Regions from separate parts of the Kluyvera sp. NPDC087067 genome, predicted to be linked through region 3. Evidence: predicted binding sites of a transcription regulator. Region 3 holds the regulator's gene; each other region holds the start of a gene.

What was found. Region 3 encodes LexA, which represses DNA repair genes until DNA is damaged. Its sites were predicted from a motif close to TNCTGTATGTACATACAGNA; they were not measured.
Region 1: the regulator LexA is predicted to act here: its motif matches at 3,887-3,906, upstream of sbmC (DNA gyrase inhibitor SbmC).
Region 2: the regulator LexA is predicted to act here: its motif matches at 2,704-2,723, upstream of rmuC (DNA recombination protein RmuC).

Annotation. Positions count from the first base shown of each region.
Region 1 is NZ_JBIUZS010000004.1:278,514-284,144, forward strand. Features, by position in the region: gene ACIPDS_RS12895 (hypothetical protein) at 1-916, opposite strand, end outside; gene ACIPDS_RS12900 (glycosyltransferase family 2 protein) at 917-1,831, opposite strand; gene ACIPDS_RS12905 (GtrA family protein) at 1,828-2,190, opposite strand; gene ACIPDS_RS12910 (acyltransferase family protein) at 2,616-3,671, opposite strand; gene sbmC (DNA gyrase inhibitor SbmC) at 3,923-4,393, shown strand; gene ACIPDS_RS12920 (serine hydrolase domain-containing protein) at 4,447-5,631, opposite strand, start outside.
Region 2 is NZ_JBIUZS010000012.1:67,764-73,394, reverse strand. Features, by position in the region: gene ACIPDS_RS21195 (SCP2 domain-containing protein) at 1-381, opposite strand, end outside; gene ubiE (bifunctional demethylmenaquinone methyltransferase/2-methoxy-6-polyprenyl-1,4-benzoquinol methylase UbiE) at 395-1,150, opposite strand; gene rmuC (DNA recombination protein RmuC) at 1,251-2,660, opposite strand; gene udp (uridine phosphorylase) at 2,801-3,562, opposite strand; gene ACIPDS_RS21175 (dienelactone hydrolase family protein) at 3,800-4,612, shown strand; gene metE (5-methyltetrahydropteroyltriglutamate--homocysteine S-methyltransferase) at 4,818-5,631, opposite strand, start outside.
Region 3 is NZ_JBIUZS010000006.1:300,468-306,098, forward strand. Features, by position in the region: gene traF (conjugal transfer protein TraF) at 1-335, opposite strand, end outside; gene ACIPDS_RS16970 (cupin domain-containing protein) at 509-997, opposite strand; gene zur (zinc uptake transcriptional repressor Zur) at 1,123-1,638, shown strand; gene ACIPDS_RS16980 (CsbD family protein) at 1,693-1,902, opposite strand; gene dinF (MATE family efflux transporter DinF) at 2,037-3,356, opposite strand; gene lexA (transcriptional repressor LexA) at 3,426-4,034, opposite strand; gene ACIPDS_RS16995 (diacylglycerol kinase) at 4,134-4,502, opposite strand; gene plsB (glycerol-3-phosphate 1-O-acyltransferase PlsB) at 4,631-5,631, shown strand, end outside.

The sequences.
Region 1 (5,631 bases), on a different contig from region 3:
GGCCTGCCACAACGCCTATGTAAATCAGCGCTATGTACCAACTATTAGCGCTACCTATAAATAACCATAGCTTATTAACGCTGCCAGATATATCGAGGGAAGCGCCTTCAATCTGAGAAGCTCTTCCTCCATTCATCTCAAATAAGATGGAAATCAACCATACGATAGAAATATAAATCTGAAGATTTTTTTCTCTTGCAGTTTCTATGATGTTGAATTTATTTGATATAAAGCTTATAAGAATTACTGAACCACAATATGATGCGAGTATTACGCTAGCAAAAACATTAGAAAAAATACAAACGTAAGTGACAATGGAAGTTGCTATTAAAAAATTAACGCTGTATTTTTTATGATATGCTCTGCAATTTTCCTTGTTCATCAGAAATAAAACAAATGAACCATTTATCAGAGCAGGGAAAAGGTAGTGATAAAAGCAGGTGATATTGATTTCCCAAAGAAGGTAGTAGCTATTTGTCACGCCTTCGCTTTTGAAGAAACCAAACATGAAAAGGAAATAGATAAAGGTGCAGGTTGATGCCGTTACTATCTGTTCTTTTGATTTTTCACTAATAAGAACAAAAAAGCTGTACAAGAAGATTGTGCAAAGAACAGATGTTATCAAAGCGGTAGTGATTGAGATTGCGAAGAAGAAATTCATCCCAAACTTCATTAGCACTAATGATGAGAATCTGGCAACAATAGGGAATGATATTTCTGGGATGGCTTTTACAGGATTGAATCCACCCCACTCAGGAAGAGCTGAGCGATAACGTGCTAAGTTGCCCCAATCATCTCCAGATACTATCGTTACAGGGTGTATATATGAGAAAAACACCAGTGTCGCGATAAATATAAAACCAAATAAAAGGAATATATATTTCCTTGAGGAAGTTTCAAAAAAGTTGTCTTTCATCTACTTATCCTTCAATACATATCGAGGTCTGTTTTTAACCTCAACATAAATTCTGCCAATGTATTCGCCAAGAACGCCAATACCAATGAGCTGTACGCCGCCAAGAAAAAGGATTGAAACCAGAATAGAGGGATATCCGCGAACAGGATTACCAAATACAACGGTATCGAAAATCATCCATGCGCCGTATAGAAACGAAAGGCCAGCCACAAATAATCCGATATAGGTCCACATACGGAGTGGGAAGGTAGAGAAGCTTGTGATCCCCTCCAGTGCAAGATTCCATAACTTCCAGCCGTTGAATTTGCTATCCCCAGCTACGCGCTCGGCACGTGCATACTCGACGACATCTGTACGACCACCAACCCAGCTCAGAACGCCTTTCATGAACAGATTCCGCTCAGGCATGAGCTTTATATTTTCTACAACTTCACGTGACATCAAACGAAAATCGCCCACGTTCTCTTCAATCTTCGGTGAGCTGATTTTGTTGTGAAGCTTGTAGAACCACTCAGCCGATTTACGTTTGAGCCGTCCATCAGTAGAGCGATCTGTTCTTTTCGCCAGCACCATGTCTGCCCCAGCCTGCCACTTAGCAATGAGGTGGGGAATAACTTCGATAGGGTCTTGCAGATCAACATCAATTGGGATGATTGCGTCGCCGGAAGCGTTGTCGAGCCCAGCAAATAATGCCGGTTCTTTCCCAAAGTTTCGGGTAAAGGATAGCGGTACAACCATTGGGTCCGACGCCGCCAGAGCATTTATGATGGATTCGGTTGCATCGCTGCTCCCGTCGTTGATGAAAACTATCTCAACATCGTGTTGTTTTAGCTCTTCAAACTCACGTACCGTCTTATAGAAAATCGGTATCGTGGCCTCTTCATTAAAGACAGGAACGACCAAAGAGATTTTCATTTAACATCCCTAAATACAATGAATTTCGAATAGATGAACCCTGCGACCAGGCTGAATCCTGAAAATACAATCAGCGTTAGCAGTGCCGGTGCATGGAGGCTGTCTGCAATGTATCCAGTCAGGACTGCCATAGCCCCCATAAAGATAACGAAGGCGACATACCGGCCTGTCGTGGCTTTGGTTTTAAATGTCCATCTGGCATTAACAAAAAAGCTGAACGTCACTGCCACAGAGAACGCAACAAGGTTCGATATCGCCTGGTTCAAGCCGAACAAGCTGAATAGCACTCCAAAGCACGCCCAGTGAAGGGCCGTGTTCAGTACGCCCACGGAAACATAACGACTAAAAAGCTTTAACATTAGTGAAATCAGTAAATTCTGAAAGGCATGAAGTTTAGCATCATCTATTCACATGATCGATAAGGCTATTGAGTTTATGAGGCGATGCTCTCCAGTAGGGTAAACATTTGTGCGAAACAACTTAGAGTCGGTGAAGATGGTTCATCATCTAACGGCAATGCTTTGACGTGGTGAGAATGCAAGCGTAGCCCTTATAATTTTTGATGTGGTATTAGGCTTCGTTAGTGTCTGGGGGAAGTCATTTTCTAATTGTATGATGTTAAATGAAGCTTGGGGGAGATTAATAACGTATTACAGTTATATTATAAAATGATGATGTGGGTCGTGTTGGCACTAGTTAATTTTTTTAGAATGGTGAGGTAATGAAAGGGATAAGCCCAAAAAATGGGCTTTTGTCTTTTTGAATATTTAGTTATTTATTATATTTATGATTCTTTCTTTGCCAATAATTCATTTGCTTTTATACTTTTTATATAATCCACTGCGAGCGAAATAATTATAGGTAAGACTATGCCTGTGGCAATGTACAAAAACCAGTAATGTGGTGTTGAATAATGATTTAAATAGGATGCGCTTTTCATATTATACATTCCTAGTTTATAAAAAACAATATCGAGTATAGTAAAGGTTAATAAGTGATAGCTCATGATTATTTTACTTTTTGAGCCAATCAGTGCTAATAAGTTTAGTTTTTTATCCTGTGATGCTGCTGCATTTGTTATCGCAAGAATTGTGCATATCGATAATAACGATGATAATGTATGAAAAATAAATCCCTGTGGGTATTTACTCCATGACATTAGTAAGCCGCCTAAAACTCCGAAATTTTTCATTGTAAAAATAATTACTATAGACATTATTGGGATGTATAGGCTTTTCATAGAGAGAAGTGTTTTTTTAAACACAAAACCTATGAGGTAGAACATGGAGCCTACTAGTACTTGAGAAATTAGATTATATGTCTGGTTGCTCGTTTCAGCATAGAGTGATGCAACATAACCCATACCAACAAAACCAAAGAGTATTGCGATCCCAAGAATAATCACTTGTTTTTTAATATAAATAATTACTCTGCAAAGTAGACTGGCAAGGGCATATGAAAATAAGAACCAGGCGACCAGGAAGTAACCATTGTTATGAAAGTTTTTATCAAATATGTTTTTAAAAGTGTCAGAAATTGTTGATTTGTATATTTCACCTATGGAAATGTTGTAATAATTACTTATTAATAATGCTATGGCAGAAATAATTATATATGTATATACAATATACCATAAGTGTTTTATTGTGATATTTTTAATGGTTTGTAAGATTGATGTTTCTTTAAAAAGAATTCCGCCAAGTAAGAAAAATAATGGCATATGGAAAGTGTAAGGTTCAAAAATATAAGGAGGCACAATTCCGTAATGCCCCAGCACTACTGCAATCATTCCTAAACCTTGCGCATAACGTAAAGATAAAGATTGTCGATTGGTTAACATATGAACTTAATTGGAAAATGATTTTTTGAAATTATACTATGAATAAATATAGATATACAGGACATAAATCACAAGAATGGTATACATTTCCTATAGCTTAACAATATTTGCCTGACACAGGAGGATTCGTTCAATATCGTACCCCACAAACCACATTGCGAATCCCCTCACATATTCCCCACCACCCATTTGTCTAAACCACAAAACACGAATTACACTGTATAAAAAAACAGCATCAATACGGAGGCAGTATGAACTACGAGATCAAAAACATCGAGCCAAGAAAAATCGCCGGTTTTCATATGGTTGGCCCGTGGGAGCAGACGGTTAAGCAAGGCTTTGAACAACTGATGATGTGGGTAGATGGCAAGCAGACCCCCGCTCAGGAGTGGATTGCTGTTTACTACGATAATCCTGATGAAGTTCCGGCGGAAAAACTACGCTGTGATACGGTTGTTTCCGTGGCTGATGATTTTGTGGTGCCAGAAAACAGTGAAGGCGTCATGACGGCGGCAGTGGCCGGTGGGTTATACGCCGTGGCGCGTGCTCGGGTCGAAAATCATGATTTTGCGACGCCCTGGTATCAGTTCTTTGATAGCGTGCTGAAGGATGAAAAGCATCAAATTGCCGACAAACCCTGCTTTGAGATTTACCACAACAACGGGGCGCAGGATGGCTATTGGGATATCGAAATGTATGTCGCGGTAGCGCCTAAACAGTAAGGAAAATGCCAGAGCGCGAAACGGGCTCTGGCGTTATCTATAACGGTGGCTAATTAATGCAGCGCCTGGGCTATCGCGCTAAACATCAGCGAAGCTTCGAGCGGCTGCGCGTTGAACGATGGCTCAGCCTGTGGCCAGGTTGACCACTGCACGATAACCAGGTTTTCCGCGCGGTTAACCATAATCATCTGGCCAAAAATGCCCAATGCCCACATGGAGTCTTTAAGCGAGTCTTGCGGGAGCGGGACAACGCCTTTTGCCGTGGCGGGTACTTCGTTATTCCACCACTGGTAGCCATAAATCCCTCGTGGATGACCGGCTGAGACCGAGTTTTTTGCGGTAGTCCAATCTGCGGATTGCGCTATCCAGTTTTTTGCCAGTACCTGAGTACCATCCGGCAGACGACCATCGTTTAATACAAACTCGCCAAAGCGGCCCCAGTCTTCCAGCGTAGCGTTAAAGCCGTGTGCGCCAACGTCATGCTTATCTTTGCTGTAGGAATGCCAGACGCCGTCATTGGCCATGCCATAAGGTTTCCAGAGCGTTTTTTCCAGATAATGGGCCAGCGGCATGCCGGTTGCGCGCTCGAGAACATCACCCAATAACCAGGCGCCGCCCGAGGAGTACGACCACACCTCTCCGGCAGGGTGCGCGCGTTTAAGTCCCGAAACCAGTTTACGCACGCAGTCGTAAGTCCCTGGATGCGCTTCACACTGGGTCAATTTGGCGAAATCAGACTGTGGATTGGTATAATCCTCGTTCCACGCCACGCCGGAGGTATGCTGGATAAGCTGCTTCAGCGTTACCCCTTCCCAGGCTGTACCTTTGAGATCGGGCTCATATTGAGTTACCAGATCGTCCATTGAGTGAATTTTGCCTTCCTTGACCGCCGCGCCCACCAGAACGGAAACGACCGCTTTCCCGACAGAGCGCGACGTCCATAGCGTCGTATCGGTATTGCCTTGCGCCAGATATTTCCACGCTACTTTGCCGTTTTTGAGCACCAGCATGCCGCTGACATTCTGCCGTTTGACGTAGTCCTGCAGGTTAAACTGCTGACCGTTAATCTGATACGTCGCCTGCGTCAGCGGCTTTTCGGCGCTAAGGAGGGGAGTGGATTGCCCATGGCGGAAAACATCACCTTGATAGTTGCGATAATCGTTACGAAAACCGATCACGCGATCGGCCTGACTCCAGGTCAGCATTTTCTGGGTATCGGGCAGCTGCTTATCAAAAGG
Region 2 (5,631 bases), on a different contig from region 3:
GGTATATGGCGCGAGCAGCTCCGCGGGGTCGAACTCAGCGAGGTCAGCCAGCGATACAAGATTCTGCACCACCTGAAGATCGCCCTGCACTTCGAGGTCGTTATTACGGATAAGCGCGGTGAGCTGCTGTCGGTTACGCAACTGCGGCAATACGCTAACGCGGGTGGTCACGGTACAATCGGCCTCGCCTTCCCATGCCCCCAGCACGTCAACCTGACGTTCGCTGAAAACCAACACCAGCGGCGAGGTGAACTCTTTAAGCTCAATGCGCAGTACTTTACCAATGAGACGCTGACGCGCAGGCTTCAATGCCTTCTCACGCCACAGCAGCGCGTTGATGGCGGTCTCAATGCTGCCGGTTACTAAGGGTTTCAACGGCATAGCAGCCTCTCAATCAGAATTTATAGCCACGGTGCAGCGCGACGATCCCCGCCGTCAGGTTGTAGTAATCTACGTTTTCCAGACCCGCGTTCTGCATCATCTCTTTGAGCGTATCCTGATTCGGGTGCATACGGATGGACTCTGCCAGGTAGCGGTAGCTGTCCGCATCATTCGCCACCATTTCGCCAATGCGCGGCAGAATATGGAACGAGTAGGCATCGTAGGCTTTACTTAGCGGCTCGATAATCGGCTTGGAGAACTCCAGCACCAGCAGGCGACCGCCGGGCTTTAACACGCGGTACATAGAACGCAGCGCTTTGTCTTTATCGGTGACGTTACGCAGGCCAAAGGAAATGGTGATGCAGTCAAAGGTGTTGTCCGGGAACGGCAGTGCTTCTGCGTTAGCCTGAACGTATTCAACGTTACCCACTACGCCAATATTGCGCAGCTTTTCACGACCCATTTTCAACATTGAGTCGTTAATATCAGCCAGCACAACGCGCCCAGTTTCACCCACGATACGCGAGAATTTGGCCGTCAGGTCACCGGTACCGCCCGCCAGATCGAGAACAGTCTGTCCACGGCGCACGCCGCTGCAATCAATGGTAAAACGCTTCCAGAGACGATGGATACCGAATGACATCAGGTCATTCATCACATCGTATTTTGCGGCGACAGAATGGAATACATGCGCCACCATGTCTACCTTCTGATCTTTGGCAATTGTTTGAAAACCAAAGTGCGTCGTTTCTTGTGAATCCTCAACCATCTCTATGCCTGCTTATCAAGAAAATGTTCATGGAGTGTAACAGATTGGACTCAATTGCCCTACGATTCCACCCCGTTACAAAATCGGTTGTATCGCTGAATTAACGGCGTTCTGCCGCTAACGGATTGTCATCATTCAACTCTTCATCGTCGCGCAGTCGGAACTCATCATCTTGCGAAGTCGCTTGCTCAACGAGATCCGGATTAATCTCGCGTTTGACCTCAACGCCAAGATGACGAAACGCCTCAGCCTGCGACAACACGTTACCCCGACCTGATGTGAGTTTTTTCATCGCCTGACGATAGTTATCCTGCGCTTTATCAAGGCTCTGCCCAATGGACGACATGTCATCGACGAAGAGCCGCATTTTGTCATATAAGCGGCTGGCGCGTTCAGCAATATGTTGCGCATTGCGGCTCTGATGTTCATAGCGCCACAAATTGGCAATGGTACGCAGCGCGACCAGCAGCGTGGTAGGACTTACCAGCATAATATTATTTTTCAGCGCTTCGCTGATCAATTCTGGCTGGCGATCGAGCGCCAGTAAAAACGCCGGTTCGACGGGAATAAACATCAGCACGTAATCCAGGGAGCGTAGCCCCGGCAACTGGTGATAATCTTTTCGCCCTAACAGCCGAATATGGTTACGCACCGCCGCAATATGCTCCTGCAGCGCGGTTTCACGGGTGTAGTCATCTTCGGCATTAAAGTAGCGTTCATAGGCCACCAGCGTCATTTTGGCATCCACGACCACGTCTTTACGATGCGGAAGACGAACGATAACGTCCGGCTGCATACGGGAGTTGGCGTCGGTATTAATGCTGACCTGGGTTTCATACTCATGGCCTTCGCGGAGCCCGGAAGCCTCCAGTACGCGGGTGAGTACCACTTCTCCCCAGTTACCTTGAGTTTTGTTATCGCCTTTTAGCGCACGAGTGAGGTTCACCGCTTCCTGCGCCATCTGGGCATTCAGCTGTTGCAGATTACGAATTTCATGCGCCAGCGTGTGTCGCTCGCGCGCTTCCTGACCGAAGCTGTCCTGAACCTGACGGCGAAAACCATCGAGCTGTTCACGCAGCGGCGTCAGTAGACCGTGCAGACTTTGACGATTTTGCTCGTCCACCCGGCGATTGCTCTGTTCAAAGATGCGGTTGGCAAGATTTTCAAACTGCTCGCTCAGACGCTGTTCGCTGTTGAGCATCAGGCGGTGTTTTTCATCGCCGTGCTGACGAGTGGTCTCCAGCAGGGTAGTGACTTCGCGCAAATCGACTTCGAGCGACGAGTTGATTTCTCGCAGGCTACGCAACTCATTGTTCAGCAGCTCGCACTCTTCGCGCCAGTGGGCATTCTGGGCAATGTTTTGTTTTGCCGCGCTGAGCTCACCGTACACATCGCGTTCTTCCGCCAACTGCTCGGCACGTTGATGCGCCACACGATAGCTCGCCGCTAGCCAGCCAATCGCAATGCCCGCCAGCGCCACTAACGCATAAATCACCACGGCAATATCCACAACGCCCCCTACTTAAACCGGTTATTCGCACAAAATAGAATTGTGCTGTATAAACGTCCAGTTTTAAAGCAGTTTCCTGCGAGCGGCTACGCAAAAAGAAAAAGGCCGAACAAGTCGGCCTTTTACGCAGGAGAGGAAACCTACAGCAGGCGACGCGCCGCTTCTACGACGATTTTCACCGCATGGCTTTCAGTCTGCTTCATAGTTTCTGCGTTTGGAATTTCCTGCTGGGTACGGTTAACGATAACGCCAGCAACCATCCCCGCGCGCAGACCCTGGCTTGAGCACATGGTCAGCAGGGTGGCAGATTCCATTTCATAGTTCATCACGCCCATTGACTGCCACTCTTCCATCGAGCCTTTGTAGTTTCTGACTACGCGGCCGGAGAAGGTGTCGTAGCGTTCCTGACCTGGGTAGAAGGTGTCAGATGAGGCGGTCACGCCCACGTGAGTGGTCGCACCGATAGCTTTCGCCGCTTCAACCAGCGCCGTGGTACAGGCGAAATCAGCAACCGCAGGATATTCCATTGGCGCAAAGTGCAGGCTCGCACCATCAAGACGGACGGATGCGGTTGTCACCAGCACATCACCAACGTTGATATGCGGCTGAATAGCGCCGGTGGTGCCGACACGCAGGAAGGTGCGGATACCTAACTGTGCCAGTTCTTCCACGGCAATAGAGGTCGACGGGCCGCCGATACCGGTGGAGCACACGATCACTGACTTGCCATCCAGCTCGGCACGCCAGGAGGTAAATTCACGATGAGATGCCAGTTTTACCGGCTTATCCATCAGCGCGGCGATCTTTTCCACACGCTCCGGGTCACCGGGGACGATCGCAAGCGTAGCCCCTTGTAAATCGTTTTTAGTGAGGCCGAGATGAAAAACATCAGACTTGGACATAAAGAACTCCTCTGTGGTTTAAGTTTTGCAGAAGAAGCAAAAATGTACTTTATAGAAGACCATCACTTTTTTTCGTGACTATCATCACTAAGGGATAAAAATATTACATTAAATTCCACGCAATTAGTGATTCACATCACATTAACAAGTTATTGTGATCCCCTGCTGCACAAAAATACGCCGTATTGAGGCACTGTGATTCTGCTATGAGTTCATTACAAGGGTACGGAGAATGCCATGACAATCAATAAACAACCTGGATTTGCATCTGCTGCTTCACCCCATGCCTCGACCGCCATCCATACGTCCGATGAGGCGATTACGGCGGGAGAAACCTCCATCCCCTCACAGGGCGATACGCTGCCGGCTTATCACGCCCGCCCTAAACATAGCGATGCGCCTCTCCCGGTAATCATCGTAGTGCAGGAGATTTTTGGCGTCCACGAGCACATCCGCGATATCTGCCGCCGCCTGGCTCTGGAGGGGTATCTGGCTATCGCACCAGAGCTCTATTTCCGCCAGGGCGATGCGAATGACTATGACGATATCCCGTCATTGTTCAGCGGTCTGGTATCAAAAGTTCCCGATGCCCAGGTGCTGGTCGACCTCGACCACGTTGCCAGTTGGGCGGCGCGCAATGGCGGTGACGCAAACCGCTTATCCATCACCGGTTTTTGCTGGGGGGGACGTATTGCCTGGCTGTATGCCGCGCACAATCCACAGTTGAAAGCCGCCGTGGCCTGGTACGGTCGCCTGACCGGCGACAAGACGCTCAACAATCCAAAACACCCGGTGGATGTGGCGGTAGACCTGAGCGCCCCGGTGCTTGGGCTGTACGGCGGTCAGGACACAGGGATCTCACTTGAATCAGTGGAAACCATGCGTCATGCGCTGCGCGCGGCTAATGCGAAGGCTGAGATTGTGGTGTATCCCGATGCCGGACACGCGTTTAATGCCGATTATCGCGAAAGTTATCATGAAGAGTCAGCCAAAGATGGCTGGCAACGTATGCTGGCATGGTTTGCGCAGTATGCGGGGAAGAAAGGCTAATCGCTTATTCATACTGTAGGCATTGACGGCATGCAGGCCTGATAAACTACGCGCCATCAGGCATAATCGCGCACATTGCCGGATGGCGGCGTTGCCTTATCCGGCCTACGTCCACGGGTAGCCCGGCTAAGCGAAGCGCCGCCGGGATTTGGCTCCCGCTCCTCCCCGGAGTCGGCGTAAACGCCTCGTCCGGGCTACCGTGTTTTTACGCCTGGCGCAGGTTCTGCGCCGCTTTTACCATGTTCGCCAGCGCCGCGCGGGTTTCCGGCCAGCCACGGGTTTTCAGGCCGCAGTCTGGGTTTACCCACAAACGCTCCGCCGGGATACGTCGTTGCGCTTTCTTCAACAGCGCTTCAATCCACTCCACGCTTGGTACGTTCGGCGAGTGAATGTCATACACGCCCGGCCCGATTTCGTTCGGGTAGTCGAACTCTTCAAAGGACTCCAGCAGCTCCATGTCGGAACGTGACGTTTCAATGGTGATGACATCCGCATCCAGCGCGGCAATTGAATCCATGATGTCGTTAAACTCGCAGTAACACATGTGGGTATGGATCTGCGTTTCATCCTTCGCCACGGCCGCGTTGATGCGAAAGGCTTCAACGCCCCATTGCAGATAGGCTTCCCACTCGCTGCGGCGCAGCGGCAGACCTTCGCGAAGCGCCGGTTCGTCAATCTGAATAATACCGATCCCGGCGGCTTCCAGATCCGCCACTTCATCACGCAACGCCAGTGCAATCTGCTTAGCGATGGTTTCGCGGGACACATCCTCGCGTGGGAATGACCAGCACAGAATGGTGACCGGGCCGGTCAACATGCCTTTGACCGGTTTATCCGTTAATGATTGCGCATATTTCGCCCACTCTACGGTAATCGCTTCCGGGCGGCTGACGTCTCCAATCACAATCGGCGGTTTCACGCAACGAGAGCCGTAACTTTGCACCCAGCCGTTCTGGGTAAAGACGAAACCGTCGAGATGCTCGCCAAAATATTCCACCATGTCGTTACGCTCGGCTTCA
Region 3 (5,631 bases):
GGAATAAACAGATCGAAAAGATTAATATTGTCGAGAGAATGGCGATAATTGTTCACATCATCGCTGATATCATCGATTTTATCGCGCAGATTGTCTTTATCCGATATCTGCGCGCCAATCGTTGGTAGGATTACCGTCACATCGTCGTCCGGCCTGGATTTCGCCAGCAACGCCGGGTTAATCAGCACGCCGCTGCCATAGTTCCCGGACGCCACACCGGTGCCACCCATGGCGTCATTTCTGGCTTCCGTCCATCCGTTTGCTGCCCCTGCCTGTCCTGCCACTAAAAAAGAGACAGCGATCCCCATCAGCGAAAATTTTTCGTTTTTTTTCACAGTTTGCCCGTCTTATTGTCTGTTATGAAACAACGCTCCCTCCGTTATCACCTGGAGAGAGACGAACTATTGCTGTGAATAACGGGACAAAAAGTGTCTTGTTCCCTTAACTGAAATTTTCGACAGGGCTATCGTTATTAGTAAGCGCCCTACTCTTTTATAGAAGAGGATCGTTAATTCCGCCCGGGTTTTCCGTCATGGGGGCCAAAAAACTGCGGCGGATGATCCACCCAACGGTCTTCGCGCGTCACGGCATACGAAGCGTTTAACGGATAGTAGATGCGGTTTGAACGCTTATTTGCCTCACCAACCACCAATAAACGCACCTCTTCTGAGGTGTTATTGATAAAGGTGTGGCAAACCCCGGTTCCGGCCGGAAAACCCACGCTGTCACCCGGCTCAAGTTTCCACAAATAGCCGTTGATCCACGCCTGAGGGTAGCCCTCCAGCACATAAACAAACTCTTCTTCATCACTTTCAGCGTGCGGGTAAGAGGTGCGGCGGCCGGGCGGTAATCGCTCGTGGTGAATACCGATATGCCTTAACCCCAGCGCGCGAGCCAGCGGGGCGCCAATAGCAAAACGTTCTTCGCTATCGGGATAAGTCGAATTATCGGGTCCTTCAACATCGTGCCAATGGCGAATGCAATCGGGTCTTTTCATCATTTTCGTCCTGAGTGTGAACTGTGCCTGCCATAACACACCTATAGCACACTGGTGGAAACTCGGTGTTTCCGGCATAACATGATAAAGTATGCGTTTGTTTCACTCGTGACTTGAGGACGCCAATGGATAAGACCACTACGCAAGAACTGTTAGCGCAAGCTGAAATGCTTTGTGCGCAACGCGGCGTGCGCCTGACTCCGCAACGTCTGGAAGTACTGCGCCTGATGAGTTTGCAGGAAGGGGCGATTAGCGCCTACGATCTGCTCGACCTGCTGCGTGTCAAAGAACCTCAGGCTAAACCGCCAACGGTTTACCGGGCGCTGGAGTTTTTGCTGGAACAGGGTTTTGTCCATAAAGTCGAATCTGCCAACAGCTACGTGCTGTGCCATCTGTTCGATCAACCGACACACACCTCGGCGATGTTTATCTGCGACCGCTGTGGCGTGGTGAAGGAAGAGTGTGCGGAAGGGGTGGAAGATATTATGCATACGCTGGCGGCAAAAATGGGCTTTGCCCTGCGCCATAACGTGATTGAAGCACATGGTTTATGTTCAGGATGCGTGGAAGTGGAAGCGTGCCGAGCGCATGAACATTGCCAACACGATCATACTATTCAGATTAAAAAGAAATCCCGCTAGCGGGCGCTAAACGGGGGAGCGTACATCCTTGTACGCACGGGTAGGAATTAAACGTTACCAGTGATGGTTATTACGTTTGTCCCAGGTATCCACTTCTTTCTCGGCTTCATCCTTCGCGTAGCCGTAACGTTCCTGAATTTTACCGACCAGCTGATCGCGTTTCCCTTCGATCACCGTCATATCATCATCGGTCAGTTTGCCCCATTGCTCTTTCACTTTACCTTTCAGCTGTTTCCAGTTACCGCCGACTTCGTCTTTATTCATAGTTAAATCCTCGAACGTCAGTGTGTGATTAGTGAAGGTTGCTGTAGAGCAGACGTCTTTTTCTCTAAGCGTGATAATAATTGTAGTCACTCATTCTGGGTGTGATTCACTATTCGGAATCTTTAACCGTTTCGTCAAACAAACCAGCTATTGTTCCGCCAGTGCCGACGCCAGATAACCGCCAGAGATAAACCGCGTAAAGCGAGGAAAACCGCCAGCGCCAACCACAGACCGTGGTTGCCCAGCCACGGCAAGGCCAGCAGCGTTAATGCAAACCCCGCCGCCGCAACCGCCATGCTGTTACGCATCTCGGCACCGCGCGTTGCGCCAATGAACATGCCATCAAGCAGATAACACCACACGCCGATCACTGGCAGCACCACCTGCCAGAGCACATAGCGGTCGGCTAGCTGTTGCAGTTCAGGCAAGGACGTCAGCAGCGCGACAATATGCTCGCCGAAAATGGCATAGATCAGCGCGAAGGCCAGCGCCACCACGCCCGCCTGACGACACGCAGCCCGCCATACCTCCAGCAGTTTGCTGTCATCGCGCGCACCATAGGCCTGCCCGGAGTGCGCTTCTACCGCGTAGGCAAAGCCGTCCAGCGCGTAGGCCGTGAAGGTCAGCATGGTCATCAGCACCGCATTCACCGCCACGACGTCGCTACCAAGACGTGCGCCAAAAACGGTCACCGCGCCAAAGCACAGCTGGAGCAGTAACGAACGCAGCATGATGTCGCGGTTTAGCGCCAGCAAGCGGCGGAAATCCCCTGCCCATGCGGTTTTGAGCATTGCCCAGGAAATCCCGCGCATAACCAGCACCTTGCGAACCATGCCCAGCCCCACCAGCAAGGTGGCGTATTCGGCAATCGCCGTCGCCATCGCCGCGCCCTGCACGTTCATGTGCAGTCCCATGACTAGCCACAGATCCAGCACGATGTTCAGCACGTTGCCGACCACCAAAAGCACCACCGGCGCGCGGGCGTATTGCACGCCGAGCAACCAGCCCAGCAGCACCAGATTTGCCAGTGACGCGGGCGCGCTTAACCAGCGGATAGTGAGGAAACGCCGCGCCTGCTCGAGCACCTCGCCGCTTCCCCCAACGATGGACAACGCCAGATCGATTAATGGATTTCTGAACAGGACAATCAGTAGCCCCGCCCCTAGCGCCAGCAGCAGCGGCTGTACCAACGCGCGAGCCAGCGCATGCGGATTTTTGGCACCAAACGCCTGTGAGGTCAGGCCGGTGGTGCTCATGCGTAAAAACAGCAGCAGCATGAACAGGAAGCTGGTGGCGGTGGCACCAATCGCCACGCCGCCGAGGTAAACCGGGCTATCAAGGTGACCAATCACGGCAGTATCCACCAGTCCCAGAAGGGGAACGGTGATATTGGAGAAAATCATGGGTAGCGCAAGGCGCCACAGAGCCTTATCGGCACGAGTAAGTAGCGGCATGTGTATAGACCAGAAAGAAAAAAGGCTGTGATAGCGAGAGCCTCACAGCCGTTTAAAACAGGGGAAAGGTTACAGCCATTCACCGTTGCGTATAACGCCAACGGCCAGCCCTTCAATGGAGAAGCTCTGCTGACGCAGATCGACCACGATAGGGGAAAATTCGCTGTTTTCTGGCAGCAGTTCGACGACGTTACCTTGTTTTTTCAGGCGTTTCACCGTCACTTCTTCGTCGATTCGCGCGACCACAACCTGCCCGTTACGCACGTCCTGAGTTTTATGCACAGCAAGCAGATCGCCATCCATAATACCGATATCTTTCATCGACATGCCGCTCACGCGAAGCAGGAAATCTGCGCTTGGTTTGAACAGCGAAGGGTCAACCTGGTAGTGCCCTTCAATGTGCTGCTGCGCCAGCAGCGGTTCACCGGCTGCCACGCGACCTATCAGCGGCAGGCCCGTTTCTTCTTCCACCAGCAGGCGGATACCACGAGAGGCGCCTGAAACAATTTCAAGAACCCCTTTACGCGCGAGCGCTTTGAGGTGTTCTTCAGCCGCGTTTGGGGAACGGAACCCCAAGCGCTGAGCAATTTCCGCACGCGTTGGCGGCATGCCCGTCTGGCCGATGTGATCCCGGATGAGATCAAACACCTCTTGCTGCCTGGTCGTTAATGCTTTCATTCCGCCCCCTGGGTGTATATACAGTTATGCTGTGAGTATATACAGCTAGTGTCTATTTTGGAACCGTAAAACACGCAAAATCAGGCAGTTTTCACAGCTTTAGTGGAAATGCGCCCACAACAGGATGCCCCAGGTGATAAGCGCAACGAAAATCGACAGTAGCACCGCCGCCGATCCCATGTCTTTCGCCCGCCCGGACAGCTCGTGATACTCCGAGCCAATACGGTCAACTACCGCTTCCAGTGCACTATTGAGAATTTCCACTATCATCACCAAAAGGACAGAACCGATAAGCAGCACGCGGGTGATGGGATCAACGTCCAGCCAGCAGGCGATGATAATTGCCACGACCGAGGCGACGCCTTCCTGACGGAATGCCGCTTCGTTGATCCATGCTGCGCGAAATCCTTTCCAGGAATAGCCAGCAGCTTTGATGATTCGGGTGAGCCCAGTGGTATTATTGGCCATCTAAAGAACCTTTTTCATTTATACGTCAATGACAATGCGTGTTATGAAGCGGTAGAACAGAAATTCTGCCGACTTTCTGATATTCTTGCCGCGCATTTGCATGATTAACCAGAGGCTTTACATCGTTTATGTCCGGCTGGCCACGAATTTACTACAAATTACTGAATTTACCATTAAGTGTTCTGGTAAAGAGCAAGTCTATTCCGGCAGAACCTGCCCAGGAATTGGGGCTTGATACATCACGTCCAATTATGTATGTCCTGCCTTATAACTCTAAGGCCGACTTACTGACGCTGCGCGCGCAGTGTCTGGCGCACGAGCTTCCCGACCCGCTTGAACCGTTAGAGATCGACGGCACCCTGCTGCCGCGCTACGTGTTCATTCACGGTGGCCCTCGCGTCTTTACATACTACACGCCGAAAGAAGAGTCGATTAAGCTGTTCCACGACTATCTCGATCTGCACCGCAGCAATCCCAATCTGGATGTGCAAATGGTGCCGGTATCGGTGATGTTTGGGCGTTCTCCAGGTCGCGAGAAAGGCGAAGTGAATCCGCCATTGAGGATGCTAAACGGCTTCCAGAAATTCTTTGCCGTCTCCTGGCTTGGCCGCGATAGCTTCGTGCGTTTTTCGCCGTCCGTCTCGCTGCGCCGCATGGCCGACGAGCATGGTACGGATAAAACCATCGCCCAAAAACTGGCGCGCGTGGCGCGTATGCACTTTGCCCGCCAGCGTCTGGCTGCGGTAGGCCCACGCCTGCCTGCGCGTCATGACCTGTTCAAAAAACTGCTGGCGTCAAAAGCGATTGCTAAAGCGGTAGAAGATGAAGCGCGCAGCAAAAAAATCTCCCACGAAAAGGCGCAGCAGAATGCGATTGCGCTGATGGAAGAGATTGCCGCTAACTTCTCCTATGAGATGATCCGTCTGACCGACCGTATCCTGAGTTTTACCTGGAACCGTCTGTATCAGGGGATTAACGTGCATAACGCCGAGCGCGTACGCCAGCTGGCGCACGACGGGCATGAGATTGTGTATGTGCCCTGCCACCGCAGCCACATGGACTATCTGCTGCTTTCTTACGTGCTCTATCACCAGGGGCTGGTGCCGCCGCATATTGCTGCCGGTATCAA